DNA from 2 places in the Pseudaquabacterium inlustre genome. Region 2 is predicted to be linked to the other one. Evidence: riboswitches for the same ligand, from Rfam matches in the RefSeq annotation. Region 2 holds a riboswitch; the other holds the start of a gene.
What was found. A riboswitch is a leader RNA that binds a small molecule or an ion and turns the genes downstream of it on or off. The one in region 2 is predicted to bind S-adenosylhomocysteine.

Region 1 (9,702 bases), on a different contig from region 2:
GCTGTGCACGCGCGGCGCGGCATCGGCCGTGAGCAGGCGCTGCGCGGCGTGCGGGGCCAGCGCGGGCACGGGCGCGCGCGCGGCGGGTTGCTGCAGCGCCAGCGTCAAGCCATCGGCATCGCAGTGGCCGGTGTCGGGCAGGCGGGCGGCCAGCGCGCAGGCGCGGCGGGCGGCCAGCGCCGGTGCGGCGTTGGGCTGGCGGATCAGCACGGCCAGCAATGCGGCCTCGAAACGGTCCAGCCCGCTGGGCGCCTTGCCGAAGAGGCCCCAGCTGGCCGCGCCAATGCCCTGCAGCTCGCCGCGGAAGCCCACCCGGTTGAGGTAGGCCTCCAGCATCTGCGGCGCGCTCCAGCGCGCGGCCAGGGCCTGGGCGGCCTGCATCTGCCGCCACTTGGCCGCCACGCTGCGCGGGCCGCCGTCGCGCGCCAGATCGGGCTGCAGCAGGGCGGCCAGCTGCATCGGGATGGAGCTGGCGCCGCGCACCGGGCCGGCGCTCGCCAGTGACGGCGCCACGGCGCGCAGACCGGCCTGTGCGGCGGCGCCGGCGGCGGACAGCCAGTCGACGCCGCCGTGCGAGAAGAAGCGCTGGTCTTCGGCGGCCAGCACGGCGCTCACCAGCGCCGGCGACACCTCGTCCAGCGCCACCCAGTCCAGGCGCCGGCCCTGCGCATCCAGCCGGCGCATGGCCAGCACGCGGCCCTGGCGGTCGAGCAGCGTGGCGTCGCTGGGGCGCCAGGCGGCACGCACCTGGGTGAAGGTGGGCAGCGCGGCGGCATCGCCCGATGCGGCGGGGTGGGCTGCCGATGCAGATGCCGCCGGTGCAACGGCTGCCGCCGGGGCACGCGAGGCGCCCTGGCCCGCGCCGGCCTGCGCCGCGCACGCGCCGGCCAGCAGCAGCGCGGCCGGCCAGCGGCGCGGCGGCCAGCGGCTCACTTCACCTCCAGCGGCGGCTGCGGCAGCACGGCGCGCTGGTCGGGCTCGTACATGGCCTCGAAGCGCGTGGGTGGCAGCGCGAACTGGCCGGCGTTGTTCAGCCGCAGCTGGTAGCGCAGCGTGCCGGCCTCGCCCCACAGATAGCGGTAGTAGGCGCGCAGGTGGCTGCTGCCGCGCTCCAGGTAGGCCGGCGGGATCTGCCAGCTGCCGTCGGGCAGTTGCCAGCCGCGCTGGGCATCGCGCGTCAGGTTCAGCTCGGCCTGGCCGCCCAGGCCGCTGCCCAGCACGGTGGCGCCGGGTGGGATGGCATCGCTCAGCACCAGCCAGCCGCTTTGGCGCGGCGCGGTGAAGCGCAGCGTGACCTCGGCCACGTCGCCCGCCGTCCACTGGCCTGGCACGGCCTGCTTCACCGGCGCCACGCTGCGCGTGACCGTCACGCCGCGCGCCTGCGGCTGCGTGACCGGCACCAGGGCCAGGCCGGCGGCGCTGGCCACGGGCTGGCCGCGTCCTTCGTGCGTCAGGCGCAGGGCGGGCAGCGCGGCGCTGGCGGACGAGGCGGCGGGGGGCACGGCCGGGGCCGCGCCGGGCGCAGCATCCTTGGGCGTGGCGGGCACCGCCAGCCGCAGCGTCGCGCCCTGCGGCTGGGCCTGCCAGTCGTGCGTGAGGGTCTGCGTGCCCCATTGCACGCGGGTGGTGCCGGCGATGCGGCCGACCGCCTGCGCGGCGCGCTGGTCCAGCAGCAGGCTGCCCCAGACATTGGCCTGGGTGGTGGCCCAGTGGCCGCCGCCGGCCTGCAGGTGCTCGGCGCCCAGCGCCAGCGCGTCGGTACGCTCGGCCAGGGCCGGCCAGCGCAGCGCCAGCGCGGCCAGGCGCACCTGGGCCACGTCGGCGCTGTACATCCACCACCAGCGCTGGTCGTCGTCGCGCGCGCGCAGGCGCAGGCCGCCGCGGCCGTCGTCCACCAGGCGGCGGTTCAGCTCGGCCAGCGCGGGCTGCTGGCGTGCGTCGCGCTGCGGCCAGTGGCTGGCGCGCTGCAGCAGGTCCAGCCATTGAACCAATGCGCGGTGGCCCAGGCGCGGCAGCGTGTCGGCATCGAGCTTCAGGCTGTCGGCCAGGGTGGCCGGGGGCTGGCCGTGGCGGGCCAGGGCTTCCAGCGCCAGCAGCTTGCGCTCGGTGAGCGCCAGCGCGTCGGCCGGTGCCCAGGGCTCGTCGGCCGCCAGCTTGCCCTCGGCGAACTGGCGCAGCGCCTGCAGCATGCGCTGGCGCGGCGCATCGGGCAGGGTGTAGCCGGCCTCGTGCGCGGCCGACAGCACGAAGGCGGTGAGCACCAGGCTGCCGTCCTCGCGCGCATCGCCCTGCGGGTAGTAGGCGGCCAGGCCGCGGCTGTCGAGGTACTGGTCCAGGCTGTCGGTGATGCGGCGCCACAGCGCCGGGTCCTTCAGCGCCACGGCCTTGCTGGTGCGCTGCTCCAGGCAGACGAACGGGTAGTCGCGCATGTAGGCGCGCACCGGGCCGGGGTCGGCCACCACGGTGGGGGCCAGGCTCAGCAGCAGCTCACCGCGGCCGGGCACGGCGCCGGCCGGCGGCTGCACCGGCAGGCTCAGGCCCGCCGTGCCCAGGCGCTGCGCGGTGGCCACGGTGTAGGCCACCTTGTCCAGCGGCGTGTCCACCGGCACCTGCACGGCCAGCGCATCGCGGCGCGGGCCGGCCGGCGTGTCGGCGCTGGCCTCCACCTGCCAGGCCTGGGTGCGTGCGCCGGCGGCCACCGGCACGCGCCACACCACGCGCTGGCTGGCCTGCGGCGCCAGGCTCAGGCGCTGCGGCGGCAGTGGCTGGCCATCCACGCGGGCCGTCACGCTGGCCTGCAGCGGCGCGTCGGTGGCATTGCGCAGCGTGAAGCCGGCGGCGAAGCTGTCGCCCTCGCGCAGCAGCAGCGGCAGGCCCGAGCTCAGCTGCAGGTCGCGCGTGACCGTGAAGCTGGCGCTGCCGGTGCCGAAGCGGTCACCCCCGGCCTCGGCCACCGCCACCACGCGAAAGCGCGTCAGGCTGTCATTGATCGGCACCTTCAATTCCGCGCGGCCCTGGGCATCGAGCGCCACGCTGCCGTGCCAGGCCAGCAGGGTGTCGAACAGTTCGCGCGTGGGGCTGCGGCCGCCGCCGCCGCCGGGCGGCAGGGCCTTGCGGCCGTAGTGGCGGCGGCCGATCACCTGCATGGCGGCGCTGGCGGTCTCGAAACCGTAGCCGTGGCGGCGCAGCATGCTGGGCAGCAGGGCCCAGCTGTCGTTGGGCAGCAACTCGAGCAGGGCCTCGTCGATGACGAACACGGTGGCCGAGCGCCCGGCGGGCAGCGGGCCGTCGGGCGCCGCCACCTGCAGGCGCACGGTGGCGGTGTCGCGGGTCTGGTAGCGCGGCCGGTCGGTGGCCACGCTCACGGCCAGCGCCTGGGCGCTGCTGTCCACGTCCAGGTGCGCCAGGCCCAGCTTGTAGGCCGGGCGGGCCAGGTCCACCAGCGCGGTGGCGGGTGGCTCGGCCACGCGGCCGCGCACCGCCAGCACGTTGACGAAGACGTTGGGCGCATACGCCGGCTTGATCGGCAGCGCGATCGTCGGCTGGCTGCCGTGCATCGGCAGCACCAGGGTGTCGATGACGCGGCCGGCGCGCATCAGGTTGACCCAGGCGCGGCCCTCGCGGAACGGCGAGCGCACCTGCAGCGTGGCCACTTCGCCGGGGCGCCAGCGCTTGGCCTCCACCAGCACATCCATGCGGTCGTGGTCGGACTGGGCGGTCCAGACCTCGCCGCCGTTGTAGAGCCACAGCGTGCTGCCCGCGCGGCTGGCGCGGCCGGCGCGGTCGCTGGCCTCGGCCTCGACGCGGAACTCGCCGCTGTCGATCTCGGCCGCCGCCGCGGGCAGGGCGCAGACGAAGCGGCCATCGGCACCGCTGCGGCCCTCGCACAGCGGCTTCATCTCGCCGCTCATGCGCTCGCTGACCCAGCTGTAGAGCCCGCCGATGGCGCGGCGGCGGTGCACCAGCCAGCCGTCGAAGCCGCCCTTCACGCGCAGCGGCACGCCGGCTTGCGGCTGGCCCTGGGGATCGAGCGCCAGCAGTTCCACCTGGCGCACCGGGCCGTCCTGCCAGCCGGGCGTCTTGATCCCCAGTACCACGGCGCTGGGCCAAACCACGCTGCGCCCCTGGGCGCGGTAGGTCTCGCCATTGGGGTCGCGGTACTCCATCTCGGTGACCAGCCACTGCGGTCCGGGCAGTGCGGCGGGCAGCGGCGTGTCGATGCGCGCCGTGCCATCGGCGGCGATGCGCAGGGTCTGCTCGGGCGAGGGGGCGGGCAGGCTGTCCTGCGCGTCGGCCAGGCCGAACTGCCAGCCGGGCCAGGCCTCGAACTGCGGCACATGGCGCTGCAGGCTTTGCGACACGCGCACGCTCTCGCCGGCCGCCGGGCCGCCCGACAGGTAGTCGAGCCGCAGGCCCACAGGGGCCTGGCTGCCGGCCGCATCCACCATCAGGGGTCCGGGCGGCGACAGCACCTGCGCCTTCAGCACCGGCAGGCGGAACTCCTCGACCCGGAACTGGCCGCCGGTGACCGACGGCCCGGCCTCGATCTGCCAGGCGCCGCGCTTGAAGCCCTCGGGCAGCGGCCACACGATCTCGGCCGTGCCGCGGGCGTCCCAGCGCAGCGGCAGGCTGCGCCGCTCGCCGCTGCCCAGGTGCACCAGCGAGGCCTGGGCCGGCAGCACGCCGGCCGGCGGCAGGGCCAGTGCGCCGCGCGCGTCGAGCTGGCGCCAGAACAGGCGCGCATGCAGCGTCTCGCCCGGGCGCAGCAGGTTGCGCGCCAGCACCGCGTGCACGCGCGCGCTGCCGCCGTCGCCCCACATCAGCGAGGCCAGCTGCTCGAAGCGCCAGCTCTCGATGCCGCGCTGCCAGCGGCTGCTGGCCAGGCCCAGGTCGTCGCCCTCGCGGGCAAAGGCGTACAGCGGACAGCTCCAGTCCTCGGCATCGGCGTTGGGCAGGTTCAGCGTGACCCAGCCATCGGCGTTGCTGCGGCCCTGGGCCTGCACCTGGCCGCGGCAGTTGCGCAGCGTGATCGCGGCATCGGTCACCACGCGTGCGTTGGTCAGCCGCGTGACCCACACCGCCACCTGGCGCGGGCCGGCGTGCTCGCCGCGCTGACCGAGATGCAGGTGCACGGCCAGATCCGTCACCAAAGCGCCGGCACGCACCTGCATCGGCTGCGCGCCGTCGAGCAGGCCGCGGCCGAGCAGGCGGCTTTCCACTTCCAGCAGGTGCAGGCCCGGCTGGCCCAGCGGAATGCCCAGCACCTCGAACTGCGCCGCGCCCTCGCGCCGCGGCAGCGGTTGCTGGCGGTGGCCGGGCAACTGGCGCAGCCAGGACACGGCGCGGGTGTCGATGGCGCTGCCGTCGGCACCGTCGCGCGGCTGGGGCAGCTTGAACGGGAAGCGTGCCGGGGCCGTGCGCGGGCTGGCGTCGGCAGCAGGGGCGGCGTCGCCCTCGAACTCGCCATTCATCTGCGCGTGGCTGTCGTCGGCCTGCTGCAGGCGGCCCAGCGTCTGCAGCGCCTCGACGATGGCCGCCTCGTCGGCGATGCGCAGCGTGCGCAGCAGCACCTGGCTGCCTTGCGGCTTGCCTTCCACGCCGCGCACCGTGATGGGCACCACGCCGCCCAGTGCGCGCTCGGCGATGCCGAAGTCGGCGCCGAACTTGGCCAGCGGCGGCAGCGGGCCCATCTGCACGGCCAGCACATCAGCGGGGCGGCTGCGCACGCCGGCCAGCAGGTCGTCGCCCTGGCCGCCGCGCAGCCGCGCCGGCCACTGCACGGTGTAGCGCTGGTTGGCCTTCAGGTCGGGGAACTCGATCTGGTCCAGCACCTCGGCGGCCAGCGCGTCGTTGCCGGCGGGCGTCAACGTGGGGCGCACCGTGCGTCCGTCAGCGCCGCGCAGCCGCAGGCCGGCCAGATCGCCACGCTGCACCGGCTGGGTGAACTGCAGGCGCACCGGCTCCAGCGGGTTGCAGCCGCTGGCGGCGTTGCTGCGGTTGCACAGCACGGCCAGCGGCCAGCGCCCGCGCACCGTGTAGTCGAAGCGCTGGCCCTGCCAGGTGTCGATGCCCGGCGTGGGCAGCTCGGGTGTGCGCACGGGGTTCAGCCAGCGCAGCGATGCGGCGGTGCCGTCGGGCAGGCGCGTCTGGCAGCGCAGCGTGATCCAGCCTTCGGCATCGCCCTGGGCGATGCCCAGGCTGCGCAAGGCCTCACGCCGCTCGGCGCCGGTGACCACCTGCACCGGCACTTCCGAGCGCACGCCCCAGACATCGCACACCGCGCGCGGCGGGCCGGACAGCGCAGCGGCCGGCCGCAGCGCGAACACCGGCCGCTCGCCCACCGCTGTGTCCGCAAAGGGGCGGACTTCGGCGATGCGTGGCTGGCGCGCGGGGGCGGCCTGGGCGGGCGCCACGCACAGCATGGACAGCGCGCCCAGCCATGCCAGTCCCAGCCCCAGCCGCACCCGCAGATGGCCCGGCGCCTGCCGATGCACTGGTGTGGCAAGCCTGCTCATGCGTTCCCTCTCGTGTGCTGTGGCATCCGCTCGTGCCCCGGCCCGGCAGCCGCCGGACGCGGCCATTGTGCGCAAAGGCGATGACGCACCGACGGCGGCCGGGCCGGTCACCCGCTTGCAACGGGAGGCGAGTGCAGGCCGCCCGAGGACTGCGGCCCGGTCAGGGGGGGGCTCAGGGCGGCGGCGGGGCGGCAGGCGCGGCGGCCGGCTCCAGATCGGCCCACATCGCCTCGGGTGGCACGGTGAGATCGACGCTGGCCAGGTGCACGGCCTGGCCGGCCTCGCTGGGATGCAGCACCCACAGGCCATCGGCGCCCTTGCGGAACAGGTCGCAGCGCAGGCGGTCCACATCCACCAGCAGGTACTCGCGCAGGCTGGGCAGCTGGCGGTAGGCGGCGAACTTGTCGCCGCGGTCGAAGGCGCCGGTGGAGGGGGAGAGCACTTCGGCCACCAGCACCGGCTCGCGCTTGATCAGGCGGTCGGACAGATCAGACGCGCTGCAGGTGACCATCAGGTCGGGGTAGAAGAAGCAGTCGGCGGCCTCGACGCGCAGCTTCAGGTCATGGGCATAGACGCGGCAAGGGCTGCCCGCGAGGTGCTGACGCAGCGCCATCACCAGGTTCAGCGCGACGGTGTTGTTGCGGTCTTCACCTCCCGCCATCGCGAACACCTCACCCGCGATGAACTCGGTCTTTTCCGTCTGGCCGGCATCCCAGGCGAGGTATTCCTCGGCCGTCATGCGCGGCTTTTGCAAGGCGTATCCCACGGCGCGCTCCGATGCGATGAGGCTCATGCGGGGCACTTTACTAGCCCACACTCTAGAATGCGACCCCTCCCGAGGAGCGTTGCGACGGCGGTTCTGTGCACCAGATACCCGCCGCCAGGCTCGGGACCGCGGACCGCTTGAGCGTCCGCGACGGCAACGGCGCTCACCCCACGCTGTATCCATCAGGCGTCCCGGGTGAGCCGGGCGCTACTCCTGTTGCCCGAGCCCGCTGCCATGACGACCGCTTCTTCCAACACCACTGTCGCCCCGATGCGCCTCTCAGGCCTGGAGCCGGTCTCCATCGGCCAGGGCACGCTGTTCCTCAACATCGGCGAGCGCACCAACGTCACCGGCAGCCGCGTGTTCGCGAAGATGATCCTCGAAGGCCGCTTCGAGGATGCGCTGAGCGTGGCGCGCCAGCAGGTGGAGAACGGCGCCCAGGTCATCGACATCAACATGGACGAGGCCATGCTGGACAGCCAGGCGGCGATGGTGCGCTTCCTGAACCTGATCGCCAGCGAGCCCGAGATCGCGCGCGTGCCGATCATGATCGACAGCTCGAAGTGGAGCGTGATCGAGGCCGGCCTGAAGTGCATCCAGGGCAAGGGCATCGTCAACTCGATCAGCCTGAAGGAGGGCGAGGCCGAGTTCAAGCGCCAGGCCACGCTGGTGCGCCGCTACGGCGCCGCCACCGTGGTGATGGCCTTCGACGAGCAGGGCCAGGCCGACACCTACCAGCGCAAGATCGAGATCTGCCGGCGCGCGTACACGATCCTGGTCGACGAGGTGGGCTTCCCGCCCGAGGACATCATCTTCGACCCCAACATCTTCGCGATCGCCACCGGCATCGAGGAGCATGCCAACTACGCGGTCGACTTCATCGAGGCCACGCGCTGGATCAAGGCCAACCTGCCGGGCGCCAAGGTGTCGGGCGGTGTGTCGAACGTGAGCTTCAGCTTCCGCGGCAATGAGCCGGTGCGCGAGGCCATCCACACCGTGTTCCTGTACCACGCCATCCAGGCGGGCATGGACATGGGCATCGTCAATGCCGGCATGGTGGGCGTGTACGACGACATCCCGGCCGATCTGCGCGAGCGCGTGGAAGACGTGGTGCTGAATCGCCGCGAAGACGCCACCGAACGTTTGCTGGAAGTGGCCGAGAGCGTGAAGGGCGCGGCCAAGGACGACACGGCCAAGCTGGCCTGGCGCGCGGGTGACGTGAACGCGCGCCTGAGCCACGCGCTGGTGCACGGCATCACCGACTTCATCACCACCGACACCGAGGAATGCTGGCAGGCCATCCGCGCCGGCGGCGGCCGCCCGCTGCATGTGATCGAAGGCCCGCTGATGGCCGGCATGAACGTGGTGGGCGACCTGTTCGGCCAGGGCAAGATGTTCCTGCCCCAGGTGGTCAAGAGCGCCCGCGTGATGAAGCAGGCCGTGGCCCACCTGCTGCCCTACATCGAGGAAGAAAAGCGCCAGCTCGAAGCCGCCGGCGGCGATGTGAAGGCCAAGGGCAAGGTGGTGATCGCCACCGTAAAGGGCGACGTGCACGACATCGGCAAGAACATCGTCACGGTGGTCCTGCAGTGCAACAACTTCGAGGTGGTCAACATGGGCGTGATGGTCCCGTGCCAGGACATCCTCGCCAAGGCCAAGGTGGAAGGCGCCGACATCATCGGCCTCTCCGGCCTGATCACGCCCAGCCTGGAAGAGATGCAGCACGTGGCGGCCGAGATGCAGCGCGACGACTACTTCCGCGTCAAGAAGATCCCGCTGCTGATCGGCGGCGCCACCTGCAGCCGCGTGCACACCGCCGTGAAGATCGCGCCGAACTACGAGGGCCCGGTGGTCTATGTGCCCGATGCCAGCCGCTCGGTGGGCGTGTGCTCGGATCTGCTGAGCGACGAGCGCGCCACCAAGTTCATCGACGAACTGAAGGCCGACTACGACAAGGTGCGTGAGCTGCACGCCGGCAAGAAGGCCACGCCGCTGGTGACGCTGGCCCAGGCCCGCGCCAACAAGACGAAGATCGACTGGGCGGCCTACACGCCGCCGGCGCCCAAGTTCATCGGCCGCCGCCAGTTCAAGAATTACGACCTGGCCGAGCTGGCCACCTGCATCGACTGGGCGCCGTTCTTCCAGACCTGGGACCTGGCGGGCAAGTTCCCCGAGATCCTGAAGGACGAGGTCGTCGGCGACGAGGCCGTGCGCGTGTTCAGCGACGGCAAGCGCCTGCTGCAGCGCGCCATCGACGGCCGCTGGCTGCAGGCCAACGGCGTGGTGGGCTTCTGGCCCGCCAACACGGTGGACGACGACACCATCGCGATCTACACCGACGAATCACGCAGCGAGGTGCTGATGCACTGGCGCCCGCTGCGCCTGCAGACCGAGCGCCCGGTGGTGGACGGCGTGGCGCGA
Region 2 (9,702 bases):
ACCCCATCTGACGCGCGTTCGACCCTGCCGCCACGCTACATTGCGCGTGGCGCAAGGCCGGACGCCGGCCGGCGCCGACTTGCAGGAGCACAGGAGGACAGGTCATGGTGTTGCGCATCGTCAGGCTGGGCTCGCCACGGGCCGAGCAGGAAGGCACCCGCATCGGCACCGTGCGCCGGCCGCCGCGCGGCGTGCCCAAGGCCGAGTTCGCCACGCAGAACTGGTACGACGTGTGGTTTCCGCTGCTGGCGCCCAGCGCCGAGACCATGAAGGACGGCCAGGCCGCGGTGGCCGCTGGCGATGACGCCGCCTGGCAGGCCTTTGTCCGCCGCTACCGCAGCGAGATGAAGGCGCCCGAGGCCGAGCAGGCGCTGAACCTGCTGGCCGCGCTGTCGCACACCTCGAACCTGTCGGTGGGGTGCTACTGCGACACCGAAGCGCGCTGCCATCGCAGCCTGCTGCGCGAACTGCTGGCTGCCCGCGGGGCGGATCTGGCATGAGCCCGGGCGCCAAGCGCCCGGTGGCCAACGCTCAGAGCCCCAGGCGCTTGCAGATCTCCAGCGTCAGCGCACTCTGGTTCAGCGCGTAGAAGTGGATGGCCGGCACGCCGCCGGCAATCAGGCGCTCGCACAGGCGCGTCACCACATCCAGCCCGAAGGCGCGGATGCTGGCGGCGTCGTCCATGTAGCCCTCCATCTTCAGCATCACCCAGCGCGGGATCTCGATGCCGTCACGGGCAGCAAACTGCACGATGCGCGAGAAGCTGTGGATGGGCATCACGCCCGGCACGATGGGCACGTCCACGCCCAACGCCCGCACCTCATCCACGAAGTGGAAGTAGGCGTCGGGGTTGAAGAAGAACTGCGTGATCGCCGCATCGGCGCCGCACTTCACCTTGTGGGCGAAATGCTGCAGGTCCTTCTTCGCGTAGCGCTGCTCGGGGTGGTACTCCGGGTAGGCCGCCACCTCGATCTTCCAGTCGGGCCCCTGCGTCTCGCGGATGAAGCTCACCAGTTCCGACGCATAGCGGAACTCGCCCGCCACCGCGGTGCCGCTGGGCAGATCGCCCCGCAGCGCCACGATGCGGCGGATGCCCTGGGCCCGGTAGGTGGCCAGGATCTCGGCAATGCCTTCGCGCGTGGAGCCCACGCAGCTCAGGTGCGGGGCGGCCTCGAAGCCCAGCGCTGCGATGTCGCGCACCGTGGCCAGGGTCTTCTCGCGCGTGGCGCCGCCGGCGCCATAGGTCACGCTGAAGAACTCCGGCTTGAGGGCCGAGAGCTCCTGCACCACGGTCTTGAGCTTCTCCGCCCCCACCGGGGTGTTGGGCGGGAAGAACTCGATGCTGATCGGCAGCGTCATCTCAATAGCGGTAGGTGTCGGGCTTGTACGGACCCTGGACCTGCACGCCGATGTAGGCGGCCTGTTCCTCGGTCAGCGTGGTCAGCTGGGCGTTCAGCGTCACCAGTTGCAGGCGGGCCACCTTCTCGTCGAGGTGCTTGGGCAGCACGTAGACCTTGCCGATGTCGTACGCGTCCTTGTGGGCGTACAGCTCGATCTGGGCCAGCGTCTGGTTGGCGAAGCTGGAGCTCATCACGTAGCTGGGGTGGCCGGTGCCGCAGCCCAGGTTCACCAGGCGGCCCTTGGCCAGCAGGATGATGCGCTTGCCGTCGGGGAAGATCACGTGGTCGACCTGGGGCTTGATCTCCTCCCACTGGCACTTCTCTTCCAGCTTGGCAACCTGGATCTCGTTGTCGAAGTGGCCGATGTTGCAGACGATGGCGTTGTTCTTCATCGCCGCCATGTGCTCATAGGTGATCACGTCGCGGTTGCCGGTGGTGGTGACGAAGATGTCGGCCTGGGCGGCGGCCCAGTCCATCGTCACCACGCGGTAGCCTTCCATCGCGGCCTGCAGCGCGTTGATCGGGTCGATCTCGGTCACCCACACCTGGGCGCTCAGTGCGCGCAGGGCCTGGGCGCTGCCCTTGCCCACGTCGCCGTAACCGCACACCACGGCGATCTTGCCGGCGATCATCACGTCGGTGGCGCGCTTGATGCCGTCCACCAGGCTTTCGCGGCAGCCGTACAGGTTGTCGAACTTGCTCTTGGTGACGCTGTCGTTGACGTTGATGGCGCGGAACATCAGCTGGCCCTTGGCCGACATCTCGTTCAGGCGGTGCACGCCGGTCGTGGTCTCTTCGGTCACGCCCAGGATCTGCGCGCTCTTGCGGCTGTACCAGGTGGGGTCCTTGGCCAGTGTGGCCTTGATCGAGGCGAACAGCTCGCGCTCTTCCTCGCTGCCCGGGTTGGCGATCACCGAGGCGTCCTTCTCGGCCTTCTTGCCCAGGTGCATCAGCAGCGTGGCATCGCCGCCGTCGTCCAGGATCATGTTCGGGCCTTCGCCGGGCGTGCCAGCGGCGCCGAATTCGAAGATGCGGTGGGTGTAGTCCCAGTAGTCGCGCAGCGTCTCACCCTTGTAGGCGAACACCGGCGTGCCCTTGGCCACCAGGGCGGCGGCGGCGTGGTCCTGCGTGCTGAAGATGTTGCAGCTGGCCCAGCGCACCTCGGCGCCGAGGGCCTGCAGCGTCTCCACCAGCACGGCGGTCTGGATGGTCATGTGCAGGCTGCCGGTGATGCGCGCGCCCTTGAGCGGCTGCGCGGCGGCGTATTCGGTGCGGATGGCCATCAGCGCCGGCATCTCGGTCTCGGCGATGTTGAGTTCCTTGCGGCCCCAGTCGGCAAGCGACAGGTCGGCAATGGCGTACTGGTCGGCGGCCAGGGCGGTGTGGATGGCGTTCAGGGGGGCGTTCATCGTTCAGCTCTCCAGGGCGGGTGAAGATCACGCCGGGGGCGAACGGGAACCTGTGGCACCCACTCACCCTCGGCACAAACTGCTGGGTGAGCGCGGTTGCAGGAGACTGGCCGACAGCGGGCCCGACTCGACATGTGTTCCGAGCCTGGGGCCTGCACGACGGGTCGGCGGCCTCGCAACGCTCCTCGGAACGGGGCGCATTCTACGCAGAGCCACTCGGCCTGCACCGGCCGCGGCGCGTGAAACAGAGTGCGAAGCGTGGGCTTTTTCGCCCCCGCAGGCGCTGGCGGGGCGTCAAGACGCCATCAGGCCGGCATCAGGCGGCGGGCCACCTCGGCGGCCACCGCCTCGACGCCGCTTTGCAGCGCCTTGCGCGCCTGCTCGACCTGGCCCAGCAGCGCCTGCACGTTGTCGAATCGCTCGGGCATGTCCACCACCTCCAGGTGCGTGGCACGCGGGTCCAGCCCACGGAAGCCGGCGGTGAACACCGCGTCCAGCAGCGGCTTGCTGCCGGCGCCGGTCTGCGCGGGAATGACCTTCACGCCGACCATCAGGGCCGGCGCGTAGGCCGCCAGGCCGTGCAGCGCCACGAAGCGGCCCATCACGTTGGCCAGCAGCAGCGCATCGGCCTGCGGCGCCTTGCGGCGCATCTGGGCCATCAGCTTGTCTTCGCTGTCGGCAGCTTCCACCGGCACCAGCAGGGTCTTCACCTCGGCCTCGGACAGTTCGTCGGCCAGGGCCTGCACGAAGTGCTCGTGCAACTGGGTCTTGTCGGGGTCGAGCGCGGCGGTGAGCTTCTCGCTCTTCAGGTACTCGTCGGTCTCGGTGACGGCGCGTGTCAGCACCCGGCCGACGATGCCGCGCGCCAGCGGCGGCGCCGCGGCGATGACGACCTCGTACTCCTCGACGAAGGGTGGGTCGGCCACCGCCAGGCGGCGAAACGGCGCGCTGCGCGCGGCGAGGGACACACCCGGCAGGGCGAGTGCCGCACCACCCGCCAGGCCGCTGGACAGCAGGCGGCGTCGATCGAACGTCATGCCGCGATGCTAGCGGCTCCGCGGTGTGGCGGTGTGGTGGCCTGGCTCAGCTGTTGCCTTGCGACAGCAGGTCCTCTCCCGTGCCGGGCACCAGCGAGGGCCGGCCGACGATCAGCGGATCGACCGCGCCGATGGTGCCCAGGTCGCGCCGCGCGAAGGGCATGCGGTGCAGCACGTAGCGCATGGCGTTCAGGCGTGCGCGCTTCTTGCAATCGCTCTTGATCACGGTCCACGGCGCATCGCTGGTGTCGCAGTGCAGGAACATGGCCTCCTTGGCGCGTGTGTAGTCGTCCCACTTGTCCAGGCTGGCCAGGTCCACCGGGCTCAGCTTCCACTGCTTGAGCGGGTGCAGCTTGCGCTCCTTGAAGCGGCGGCGCTGCTCGTCCCGGCTGACCGAGAACCAGAACTTGAACAGGTGTATGCCGCTGCGCACCAGCTGGCGCTCGAACTCGGGGCACTGGCGCAGGAACTCGTCGTACTCGCGCTCGCTGCAAAAGCCCATCACCCGCTCGACGCCGGCGCGGTTGTACCAGCTGCGGTCGAACATCACGATCTCGCCGGCCGTGGGCAGGTGCTGGATGTAGCGCTGGAAGTACCACTGGCCGCGCTCCACCTCGCTGGGCTTTTCCAGCGCCACCACGCGCGCACCGCGCGGGTTCAGGTGCTCCATGAAGCGCTTGATCGTGCCGCCCTTGCCGGCCGCGTCGCGCCCCTCGAACAGGATGACCACGCGCGCGCCGGTCTCCTTCACCCAGGCCTGCAGCTTCAGCAGTTCCACCTGGAGGCGGTATTTCTGGCGCTCGTAGGTGCGGCGGCTCAGCAGGTTCTTGTACGGGTAGCCGCCTTCGCGCCAGCCGGGGGCCAGCGCGGTGTCGGCATCGGGCGTGGGTGCCGTGGTGGCCGTGTGCTGGGCCAGCAGGCGGCGCAAGGCCTTCAGGTCGTCGGGCGAGGCGCCGGCCAGCAGCGGGCTCACGTTGTCCAGCAGCGGCGGCTGGCCAGCGCCCAGGCCGGCCTGGGCGGCATCGGCGGCCAGGGCGTCCTCGAGGGCCAGGCTCTGCACCGTCTGGGCCCGGGTGAGGGCGCGGGCCACGCGGTGGCGCTCCAGTGCCGCCGGCGCCATCGAGGGCGGCGTGTCGCCGGCCTGCACGGCGCGCGCCCGGCGGGCGGCGGGCTTGGCCGAGGCCGATGCCGCGGACTGGCGCGGCGCGGCCTTGCGGGCGGCGGGGCTGGGCGAGGTGGGGGCGGTGTCCTTGGCCATGGCGGTCTCGTGTGTCAGGCGGATGAAAACAAGCATGGTGTGCCTGCGCAGGGCACCGGTCTTTGACACGCATCAAGCGCGGCCGGCCCTTCGCGGCGGCTTTGCGGCCCATGCGAGACTGCGGCCCATGTCCGCTTTTCACCGTGGCGACCTGCCTGCCGCACCAGCCGTTGATCGACCCGCCGACGCGCCCAACCGCCGCCTGCGCCCGCTGGCCGAGTTGCCGTCCGAGCGCCTGCGCAGCGTGCGCGGCGTGCTGACCGACATCGACGACACGCTCACCGCCGACGGCGCCATCGCGCCTGCTGCCTTGCACGCGCTGGGTGACTTGGCCGCCGCCGGCGTGCCGGTGATCGCCATCACCGGCCGCCCGGCCGGCTGGAGCGAGCCGATGGCGCGCGCCTGGCCGGTGGCCGCCATCGTGGCCGAGAACGGCGGCGTGATGCTGCGCCGTGACGCCGCAGCGCCCGACGGCCTGCGCCGCGACTACACGGTGGACGAGGCCACCCGCGCCGCGCGCTTCGCACGCCTGCAGGCCTGTGCGGCCGAGGTGCTGGCGCGCGTGCCCGGCGCCACGCTGGCGCAGGACAGCCCGGGCCGCTTGACCGACATCGCCATCGACCACAGCGAGTTCGCCCACCTCGACGCGGCGCAGATCGACGCCGTGTGCGCCGTGATGCGCGCGCATGGCCTGACCGCCACGGTGAGTTCGATCCACGTCAACGGCTGGATCGGCGAGCACAGCAAGTGGACAGCCGCCGCCTGGGCCGTGAGCGAGGTGCTGGGCCAGGCCTTCGGGCCGGCTGAGCAGGCCGACTGGCTGTACGTGGGCGATTCCACCAACGACCAGCTGATGTTCGAGCGCCTGCCGCTGAGCGTGGGCGTGGCCAACATCGCGCGCTTCGTGCCGCAGCTGGCGCACCTGCCAGCCTGGGTCACGCAGGCCGAGCGCGGCGAGGGCTTTGCCGAGCTGGCGGCGCGGGTGCTGGCGGTCAGGTGATTGGGGCACCCGGCCCGCTGGAGCACCCGCCCCGCTCAATCCACCATCACGGCGCCATCGCGCAGCTGCGCGATCTCGGCCCGCGGTGGCGCGCCGAACAGGCGCCGGTACTCGCGGCTGAACTGCGAGGCGCTTTCATAGCCCACGCGGTGAGCGGCCGCGGCGGCATCCAGGCCCTCGGCCAGCATCAGCCGGCGCGCCTGGTGCAGGCGCAGCTGCTTCTGGTACTGCAGCGGCGACATGGCCGTCACCTGCTTGAAGCGCAGGTGCAGGCTGGACGGGCTCATGTGCGCGGCGGCCGCCAGTTCGTCGATGCGCACCGGCTGGTCGAAGCGGCGCTCCAGCAGGCCGATGGCACGCGCAATGCGCTGGCCGTGGCCATCGGCCAGCGCCAGCTGCCGCAGCGGGCCACCCAGCTCGCCCACCAGCACGCGGTACAGGATCTCGCGCATGGCCAGCGGCGCCAGCACACGCAGGTGCTCGGGCGTGTCCAGCAGGTGCAGCAGGCGCAGCACCGCGTCCAGCAGGGGCGGTGACACGCGGGCCACGTTCAGGCCGCAGGTGGCACTGCTGGCGGGGGCGGCGCTGGCGCTCGCCGCGGCGGGCGTGGTGCCGGCCGGCCCCAGCTCCAGCAGCAGCGCGCTCAGCGCCTGGGTGTCCAGGCCGAGACGCAGGCAGAGGTAGGGCGCCTCGGGCGAGGCCTCGGTGATCTGGCCGGCGGGCAGCATCTTCACCGACACCACCAGGCAGTGCAGCGGGTCGTAGCGCAGCACCTGCTGGCCCAGCAGCGCCTGCTTGCGACCTTGCAGCACCACCACCAGGCCGGGCTCGTACACCGTGGGCAGCGGCTGGGCCGGCGCGCTGGCGCGGATCAGCATCAGCCCCGGCACCGCGGTGGCATGGTGGCCGTCCACTGGCGCATGCCGCAGCGCTAGTTGCACGGCCTGGCTGAGTCGGGCGGCCCATTCGGGTGGCAGGGGATCGAGGCTGGAGGATCGTGTCGGCAGCATGGCCGGCGGATTGTGGTGGCTGCCAGGGCATCGCGGGCCGCTCGGGGGCTGGCCAGAGGCCGGGTCTGGAGGATCGGGCAAACATCGGCGAGCTTCGCGCTGGCCGGCGGACCGGTGGCTGCCTACGCTGGCGGCCTGCTCGATCCATCGCTGTTTCCGGAGTTCTCACGATGACGCACGCCACCCCGTCCTTTCCCCGCCGCCGCCTGGGCGCCGATGGCCCCGAGGTCTCCGCCCTGGGCCTGGGCTGCATGGGCATGTCCGACTTCTACGGCCCGGCCGACGACGCGCAATCGCTGACCGTGCTGAACCATGCACTCGACATCGGCATCAACTTCCTCGACACCGCCGACATGTACGGCGTGGGCGCCAACGAGCGCCTGCTGTCGCGTCTGCTGGCCACGCGGCGCAGCGAGCTGGTGCTGGCCACCAAGTTCGGCAATGTGCGCGCGGCCGACGGCGCCCTGCTGCGCATCGACGGCAGCCCGGCCTATGTGAAGCAGGCCTGCGACGCCAGCCTGCAGCGCCTGGGCGTGGACCACATCGACCTGTACTACCAGCACCGCGTGGACAAGACCGTGCCCATCGAGGACACGGTGGGCGCCATGGCCGATCTGGTGCAGGCCGGCAAGGTGCGCTTCCTGGGCCTGTCGGAAGCCGGCCCCGAGACGCTGCGCCGCGCCGCCGCCGTGCACCCGATCGCCGCGCTGCAGACCGAGTACTCGCTGTGGACGCGCGACGTCGAGGCCGCCATCCTGCCCACCTGCCGTGCGCTCGGCATCGCGCTGGTGCCCTACAGCCCGCTGGGCCGCGGCTTTCTCACCGGCGCCATCCGCAGCACCGATGCGCTGGCCGCCAACGACTGGCGCCGCGCCAACCCGCGCTTCCAGGGCGACAACCTGGCCCACAACCTGGCGCTGGCCGATGCCGTCAGCCGCCTGGCCCTGGCTCACGGCATGAGCCCGGCGCAACTGGCCCTGGCCTGGCTGCTGGCCCAGGGCGACGACATCGTGCCCATCCCCGGCACGCGGCGCATCGAGCGGCTGGACGAGAACGCCAGCGCCGCCCGCACGCCGCTGAACCCCGCGCTGCGCGCGGCCGTGGATGCGCTGCTGGCCGTGCAGCCGGTGGCGGGCACACGTTACCCGGCGGCAGCGATGGCCAACGTGGGCGTCTGACGGGCGCTCAGCCCAGTCCCAGGAAGGTGCCCATGCGCTGCAGTTCCTCGTCCAGCGCCGCGCGGTAGGCTGCCTCGCGCGGCGGCTTGCCGGCCACATAGCCCAGCTCGGGCTGCAGCCGGCCCGCCTTCACCGACAGGTTGCCCCAGCCGATGACCTGGTCGCGCCACAGCAGCGGCAGCGCGTAGTAGCCGCGCACACGCTGGGGCGCCGGCGTGTAGGCCTCGAAGCGGTAGGCCCAGCCCCAGAACCTCTCGAAGCGGCGGCGGTCCCACACGATGGGATCGAACGGGGCCAGCAGGCGCACCGTGTCGGCGGTGGCGGTGCGGGCGTGGCGCAGGCTGCGCGGGTTCTCGCCGGCCGGCCAGTACCAGTCCACGCCGTCCACGCGGGCGCTGGGCAGCCGCGCGCGGGTGCGGGCCAGCGCGGCGGCGCGCTCGCCCGCCCATTGCGGGGCGCCGCCGCGCAGGTGGCTGACCAGTTCGGACAGCGAGCGTTGCGGCAGCGGCGCGTACTTGGCCACGATCACGTCGATCAGCGCGTCCATGGCCGCAGCGGCATCGGTCGCAGGCTCGTGCACATCGCGTGCCGCATACAGGCGCACGCCGCCCTCGCGCCGCGCGATGCGCAGCAGGCCGCGGTAGTGCATGCCGTCCAGCAGCTGGGTGCTGGCATTGCTGCTGCCGCCGAACCAGTTCTTCGTCTTGCCGTGGGCGAACTGCGCATCCACCTCGCGCGGGTGCACCACGCCGCGGTCCTTCACGAAGGCCAGCACCTCATGCGCCTGCTGCCAGCGCGTCTTGGGCCACACCGTGCGCGGCGTGCGCGGGTGCATCAGCGCCGCCGTGGCGCGCGGCAAAAAGCCGTAGTTGACGAAGAAGTCTTCCTCGATGCCCAGCCGGGCGTAGCGCGCTTCCAGATCGCCGGCGCGGTAGCCCTGGACGCGGTGGCGCAGCGTCAGATCCTGCGCCCGCGCCGGGGCGCGGATCGGATCGGCCTGCACGAAGCCCAGGCGCGCGATGGCCTTCGGCAGCGTGGTGGGCGTGAACAGCGTGCGCGCCACGGCGTGGTGGCGCAGGTGGTCCAGCGTGAGCGGTGCGGCGGGCATGGCAGCAAGCGTAACCGGGCGTCGGCCGGCCGCTGGCGAGGCGGCGACAATGCGCCATTCACCCCCACCTTCTGCGCCCCGCCATGACGAAGCCGATCGGAACCCCGCTGTCCCCCAACGCCACCCGCGTGATGCTGCTGGGCAGCGGCGAGCTGGGCAAGGAGGTGCTGATCGCGCTGCAGCGCCTGGGTGTGGAGACGATCGCGGTCGACCGCTACCAGAACGCGCCCGGCCAGCAGGTGGCGCACCACGCGCGCACCATCACGATGAGCGATGCGGCGCAACTGCGTGCGCTGATCGAG

Region 1: it holds a riboswitch for S-adenosylhomocysteine, as region 2 does, so the genes downstream of both, metH (methionine synthase) here and ahcY (adenosylhomocysteinase) in region 2, are expected to answer to the same signal.

What each region holds. Positions count from the first base shown of each region.
Region 1 covers NZ_JBBUTH010000011.1:129,102-138,803, forward strand. The annotation lists gene pbpC (penicillin-binding protein 1C) at 1-933, opposite strand, end outside; gene AACH10_RS23350 (alpha-2-macroglobulin family protein) at 930-6,515, opposite strand; gene AACH10_RS23355 (Uma2 family endonuclease) at 6,688-7,308, opposite strand; S-adenosyl-L-homocysteine riboswitch at 7,347-7,453, shown strand; gene metH (methionine synthase) at 7,516-9,702, shown strand, end outside.
Region 2 covers NZ_JBBUTH010000007.1:335,449-345,150, reverse strand. The annotation lists gene AACH10_RS13095 (DUF488 domain-containing protein) at 105-500, shown strand; gene metF (methylenetetrahydrofolate reductase [NAD(P)H]) at 532-1,359, opposite strand; gene ahcY (adenosylhomocysteinase) at 1,361-2,809, opposite strand; S-adenosyl-L-homocysteine riboswitch at 2,891-3,002, opposite strand; gene AACH10_RS13080 (hypothetical protein) at 3,115-3,846, opposite strand; gene ppk2 (polyphosphate kinase 2) at 3,893-5,104, opposite strand; gene AACH10_RS13070 (HAD-IIB family hydrolase) at 5,307-6,104, shown strand; gene AACH10_RS13065 (AraC family transcriptional regulator) at 6,140-7,114, opposite strand; gene AACH10_RS13060 (aldo/keto reductase) at 7,285-8,292, shown strand; gene AACH10_RS13055 (DNA glycosylase AlkZ-like family protein) at 8,300-9,400, opposite strand; gene purT (formate-dependent phosphoribosylglycinamide formyltransferase) at 9,484-9,702, shown strand, end outside.